DNA from 3 places in the Clostridium gasigenes genome. Region 3 is predicted to be linked to each of the others. Evidence: riboswitches for the same ligand, from Rfam matches in the RefSeq annotation. Region 3 holds a riboswitch; each other region holds the start of a gene.
The links. A riboswitch is a leader RNA that binds a small molecule or an ion and turns the genes downstream of it on or off. The one in region 3 is predicted to bind lysine.
Positions count from the first base shown of each region.

Region 1 (2,283 bases), 1.5 Mb from region 3:
AAGGTTTTGATAATAATAAAATTAAAAAAATTTCAATTATCTCAATAATAATTCCTCCAATTAAACCGTAAAACCATTTTTCATATTTTAAGCATCTTTTATATATAAAACCAGAAAAACAGCCTGCAATAATAGTAGTTAAAGCACAAGGAATAGAGGTTATGCCACCTATGTCATAAGTTAACCTATGAATACCTGCAATAAGACCAGATACAATACCAACAAAAGGGCCACAGAATATACCACCAGCCATTATTCCGATGATTCTTGTATTAGCTATTGCACCATTTACATCTACACCAGAATAGGTGCCTACTATCCCAAAAATGGCAAATGTTATAGATAATATAATAAGATCAAATTTTTGAAATTCATTTTTTTGTATTATATTCTTGAATATAGATAAATTAGAAATAATAAAAGCTAGAAATATTAAATAACCTAAGTTATTTATAAGATTGTTTAATAAATTAATCATAAGATACCTCTCTTTTAGAATATTAATTATAAAAACTCAAGTATATAAGAATATAAGTAAAATCTACGATTTTGATTAGGTTCTTAGCATTAGAAAATAAATTTCGTCTGTGGGAAGTTCCTGTAAAAATATTATATCATTAATGAGCTAGGTTAGGCATATCAAAAAGACCTAAGAATATTTGAGTTGTTATTTTAGAACTCGGTATATTTGACATTTATAAAAAAAATGTTAAAATAAGAAAAAAAACAATTTAATAGGGAAAAGATAGAGGTTGCAATGATAAAAAGTAATATTAATGAGTTAAACGCTGTGATTTAATATGAAAGGTATTATTGCCGAAGTATATAGTTAATGTTTTAAGGCTATATGTTGGGTTTGTATAAAATATATGCAAAACTGCCATAATATTTATGGAGAGCTATCTTTGTGTTTGTTACTTAAGAATTTATACAAGCTCAGAGAATAGCCTCTGAGCTTGTTTTTTTTACCTGAAACTTAAGGAGGACAAAATGGAAAATAAGAATTTAAAGAAGGAAATCAGTCTGTTTATGGCAACTATGCTTGTATGTGGGAACATGATAGGATCAGGTGTTTTTATGTTGCCAGCTACACTTGCTCAGGTTTCGGGACCAATGGCTACAATAATAGCATGGATAATAACAACTTTAGGATCAATAACTATAGCTTTATCCTTTGCAAATTTAGGATCCAAGTATCCAAGTACAGGAGGAGCCTATAAATATACAAAAGAAGCCTTTGGGGAATTCGCAGGGTTTTTAAGTGCATGGCTATATTGGAATGGGTCATGGATAGGAAATGCAGCAATCGTGGTAGCGCTAGTAAGTTATAGTACGGCAATTATGCCTGCATTAAATAAGCCTATATATGCGATTGTTTTTTCAAGTGTAGTATTATGGACATTTACCATAATAAACATAGTAGGAGTAAAGAAAGCTGGGAAAATTCAAAGTTTTGCTACAGTATTTAAAATAGGATTCTTTACAATTTTTATTATTGTTTCATTCTTCGCCTTTGACAGTTCAAATTTAATTCCACTATTACCAGAAGGAAAAGGACTTTCTACAATACCATTAGCAGCTACAGCCACTTTATGGGCTTTTGTAGGAATGGAAAGCGCCACAGTTACAGCAGGAGAAATAAAGGATCCTGAAAAAAATGTTAAAAAGAGCACAATATATGGATTAATTATTGCAGCAACGATTTATTTAGTAATAAGTATTGTAAGCATGGGCGCTATGTCAAATGAGCAGCTTGCAGTAAGTCAAGCACCTTTAACTGATATACTGACTAATGTTCTTGGAACTTCAGTAGGCAAGATATTAACTATAGCAATAGTAGTATCGATTTTAGGTACAATAATTGGTTGGTTATTATCAACTGCTCGTATTTCATATGCAGCAGGTCAAGATGGCGTCTTTCCAAAATTCTTTGGCAAAATACATCCTAAATATGGCACGCCAGTTAACTCATTAATAGTAAGTTCAATACTAGTAAATATATTATTAATTATGAATTATCAAAAAGGGATGGTTTCATCATTTACGTTTATTACAATATTGGCTACATTATCATTTTTACCAGTTTATTTATTAACGGCAGCAGCAGAAATTATGTTAATGTTTAAAGACTCAAAGGAATTTACATTTTGGATATTTATAAAGAAATCAATAGTGCCCTTATTAGCATTTATTTATACAATATGGACAATATATGGATCAGGAGCAGAAACAGTAATGTGGGGCTTCATAATGATGTTAATGGGTATTCCATTCTATATTTAT
Region 1 covers NZ_CP071376.1:3,353,763-3,356,045, reverse strand. The annotation lists gene J1C67_RS15720 (LytS/YhcK type 5TM receptor domain-containing protein) at 1-478, opposite strand, end outside; lysine riboswitch at 739-910, shown strand; gene J1C67_RS15715 (APC family permease) at 991-2,283, shown strand, end outside.
Region 1: another riboswitch for lysine. It lies ahead of J1C67_RS15715 (APC family permease); the one in region 3 lies ahead of lysA (diaminopimelate decarboxylase).

Region 2 (2,283 bases), 1.6 Mb from region 3:
GTTTAGCTGGTAGTTCTGTTACTATGGAGGGGCTTTATGCTGGTGAAATTGATCTTATGGTTGAATATACAGCAACACTATATATAAATGTATTAAATCAAGAACCCTCTGTAGATAAAGAGCTTATTTATTCTAAATCAAAAGAAATTATGGAGAAAGAACATAAGCTTACTTTATTAGAACCACTGGGATTTAATAATGGTTTTACTATAGCTATGAAACCTGAAGTAGCTGATAAATATGGAATAACTTCAATATCTGATTTGGCTAAAGTAAGTTCTGAATTAGTTTTTGGACCTACCTTAGAGTTTTTAAATAGAGTGGATGGATTTCAAAATTTAGCTTCAGTTTACAATTTGAATTTCAAAAATATTGTTGGAATTGATGGAGCTCTTAGGTATAAGGCACTTGATAATGGCGAATCTGATGTTATAGATGCCTTTACAACTGATGGACTTTTAAAAACCTTTAATCTTAAGGTTTTAGAAGATGACTTAAACTTTTTTGCACCTTATGATGCAATTCCACTTGTAAGAATGGAAACACTTGAAAAGTATCCTGAACTTAAAACAGTTTTAAATATGTTATCCGGTAAATTAAGTCAAGAAACTATGATTGACCTTAATTATAAAGTAGATGATCTTGGCGAAGATCCTGCGCAAGTTGCTAAAGAATATCTTCGCTCAGAAGGTTTAATTAAATAATAAATAATATAAAGCACTTACTGTGGTAGGTGCTTTATTAATTTGTGGATAAAGTGAAATTTACATTAAAACAAATAACAATATAATATACGAAGATATAATTTTGTAAAAAACAAACACAAATAATAAACTTGTTAATATGTTATAACTTAAAATCTGAAAGGGTTGACAGATATAATGTAATATTATATACTAAAATCATAATTTAATAATACCTCGCTTTTACAGGTGAGGTAGAGGCGCGACATTTAACAGTCTTTAGTGGAGTTTGAGAAGCATTGATACTAAAGAGAAGGAAAAGTCGCCGAAGTTTATAATATTTCTCAATATTATTTGCTGGGTCTGTAGTAAATAACTGCAGGACTGTCTCAATAAATTTCCGATTTATTGAGTTGAGCTATCTCATTTAGGAGAAGAAAGAGGATTTAAGGGCAATTGTGAATATTGTGACTTGGGTTTATCTCAGGTCTTTTTTTGTTACCCAAAATTCTAAAAAAACATTATTATCCATGTGAGAAGCGGGAAAATATACTTTCTAAATCTATAGTAGAATAAAAAAAACAAGAAGGAGAGGATTAATTATGAAAAAAAGAATATTATCAATAGTAATGGCTGTAGTAACAGCTACAATGTTAACAGCATGTGGGTCAAATAGTAAGTCGGGAGGTACTACTGCAAAGGGTGAAACATTTAAAGTAGGACTTGAAGCTGGATATGCTCCATTTAACTGGACTCAAATGGATAATTCAAATGGTGGGGTTAAAATTGAAGGAAGCTCAGAATATGCAGGCGGATATGATGTAGAGATTGCAAAAAAAATAGCTGATGGGTTAGGAAAAGAATTAGTTATAGTTAAAACTGAATGGGATGGTCTTGTACCCGCATTACTTTCAGGGAAAATAGATGGAATAATTGCAGGTATGTCACCAACAGAAGAACGTATGCAAACAATAGATTTTTCAAATAATTATTATAAATCAGATTTGGTTATGGTAGTTAAAAAAGGTGGGAAATATGAAGGCGCTACTTCTATCCAAGATTTTAACGGAGCAAAAGTAACTGCTCAATTAAATACATTCCACTACTCAGTAATTGATCAAATTAAAGGGGTGTCTAAGGAACCAGCTATGGATAACTTCCCAACAATGAGAGTTGCCCTTCAATCAGGAATGATTGATGGATATGTATCAGAACGTCCAGAAGGTGTTAGTTCTGAAAATGCTAACTCAAGTTTTAAAATGGTAGAATTTAAAGAGAAATTTGTTGCATCAGATGAGGATACAACAATTGCGGTAGGTATTGCAAAAAATAGTGAATTAACATCTAAAATAAATGAAGTATTAACAGGTATTTCAGAAAAAGATCGTACAGACATTATGGATATAGCTATAAAGAACCAACCAGCAGCTAATTAATAAGTATAGACTACATCAAATAGTATGTAGTCTATTTTATAAAAAGAGTAAATACAAATTCCTGTAGAGAATATTACAGGAATTATTATAAGGAGAATAAATATGAGTTTTGAGTGGGTAATGAAAATTATTTCGGAAAATGGGCCAATGTTCCTTCGTGGAGC
Region 2 covers NZ_CP071376.1:3,400,898-3,403,180, reverse strand. The annotation lists gene J1C67_RS15910 (ABC transporter permease/substrate-binding protein) at 1-704, shown strand, start outside; lysine riboswitch at 931-1,112, shown strand; gene J1C67_RS15905 (transporter substrate-binding domain-containing protein) at 1,286-2,119, shown strand; gene J1C67_RS15900 (amino acid ABC transporter permease) at 2,222-2,283, shown strand, end outside.
Region 2: another riboswitch for lysine. It lies ahead of J1C67_RS15905 (transporter substrate-binding domain-containing protein); the one in region 3 lies ahead of lysA (diaminopimelate decarboxylase).

Region 3 (2,283 bases):
TAAGTATTATAGATGAAAAGAAAGTTAAAGAAATAGTAGATTCAAGGGGGAAAGCATATAAAACACCTTGGTTTGGACAATTAATGACTGGGCCACAATTAATAGCATATTTAATTCAAATTAACACCTGGTTAGAAGAATATAAAGTTAAGCTGGTTTAAAAACAAGGCATCTTCAAAAAAATTAAAGCCTAACTAAAATAAATTTAGTTAGGCTTTAATCCTATTATTAATTAAGTTATCTTAAAAAACTATAAATAATGCAATTTAAAAAAATGATTAAAGAAGTGGTTACCTATCCTAATAACTATACATATTATATAAAATGAAAATAAATTTTTAAAAACACAAAAGAAGAGGGTGGTTAATAGGTGAAATGGATTAAGCATAGATTAGAATATTCTCTGAAAAAATGGCAATCTATCTATATAACCTATAAAATATTATTCATTATAGCTATGTTAAGTTTTGGTTTAATAATATTTTCTGTATTTAATCCAGATTTAAAAAATGTTGATAATTTAGTTGCAATTAGAACCATATTTTCTTCTATAATAGGTTTCTTATTAGAAAATTGTAGTCAAAATAAGACGAATTGTAACGAAAAAGTTATGTTTTTTAGAAATTTAGTGGTTGGGATAATATCAATTACTATAACTATAGTAATAATGGTAGGTTATATCTATATAGTTGATATAGATAATGCATCAATGTTATTATTAAAAAACATTTTATTTTCTTGTATAGGCTTTTTAATTAGTGCAAGTAAAAATTGTGGAAAGTAAAACAATAAATGGATGCTGTTTCTAAGATAAAGATTGATTTTTCTGAAAATTATGGTATCATAAATTGTAAAGTATCATATAATAAGATTAAAAGATAATTACCAAGGTAGAGGTGCCATATTTAAAGAGTACTTATTAAGAGCTAGCAAGCTAAGACTAATAAGGAAAGGTAAAATGGCCGAAGAAATAAGTGTTGCAAAAACTTGTTTTTGGGTGTACATATAATATGTGTATGACTGTCACGTAAGTGAAGCGCTAGCGAGGTTTGCTAGGTTTAAATATTTTAATTCAAAGATAAATTCTATTTTATTAATTTTTAGAAAAATAGAACAAATTAAAATTTTAAGCAAAATGCATATAAGCCTTAAATAGTATCTACCACCATGGAATTATTCCATGGTGTTTTATTTTACAAAAAAATAAAGAATAAAAAATAAGGACTTAAGGCATCTTAAAAAATAACGACTTAAGATGATTAAAGTAAAAATTAGGAGGAAAAATCATGAAATTATTTGGGGCAATGGAATGTAAAGAAAATGATTTATACATAGGAGGTGTTAAAGCAGAGAGTTTAGCTAAGGAATTTGGAACACCTCTTTATGTTATGGATGAGCAATTGTTAATAGATACATGCAAAGGATACTACAGAAACTTTAAATGTGAAGAAGGAAATAGAGTAGCATTTGCAGGGAAAGCATTCCTTACAGTAGAAATGTGTAAGCTAATAAATAAAGAAGGGCTATATTTAGATATTGTTTCAGGTGGAGAATTATATACGGCTTATAAAGCTGGATTTCCACTAGAAAAGACTTATTTCCATGGTAACAACAAAACTTTGTCAGAAATGACTTTAGGAGTAGAACTTGGGGTTGGAAGATTTATTGTTGATAATTTATATGAAATGGAAGAGTTAAATAAAATAGCAAAATTAAATAATAAAATTCAAAAAATATATTTAAGATTAACACCGGGAATAGAAGCTCATACTCATGATTACATTAAAACAGGTCAAATAGATTCTAAATTTGGATTTGCGCCAGTTGGAGATACAATAATGAATGCGGTAAAGCATGCTTTATCTTTAGAAAATATAGAACTTGCAGGAGTTCACTGTCATATAGGGTCACAAATATTTGATTTAGAACCATTTGCAGATGCAGCAGAAGTAATGCTTGGATTTATAGATAATATAAGGAAAGAAACAGGTCATTTAATAACAGAATTAGATTTAGGTGGCGGGTTTGCAATTCATTATACTGATGAAGATGAGCCAAGAAGCACTGAAGAATATTGCCAAGTGATTATAAATAAAGTTAATGAAGTATGTGAAAAATTATCACTTGAAAAACCAATATTAACAATAGAGCCAGGTAGATCAATAGTTGGAAATGCAGGTATGACATTATATACAATTGGAGCTATTAAAGAAATAGAAGGTGTTAGAACTTATGTTGCAGTAGATGGTGGAATGACAGATAATATTAGACCAGCACTTTATA
Region 3 covers NZ_CP071376.1:1,815,283-1,817,565, forward strand. The annotation lists gene asnB (asparagine synthase (glutamine-hydrolyzing)) at 1-161, shown strand, start outside; gene J1C67_RS08680 (hypothetical protein) at 371-784, shown strand; lysine riboswitch at 884-1,050, shown strand; gene lysA (diaminopimelate decarboxylase) at 1,287-2,283, shown strand, end outside.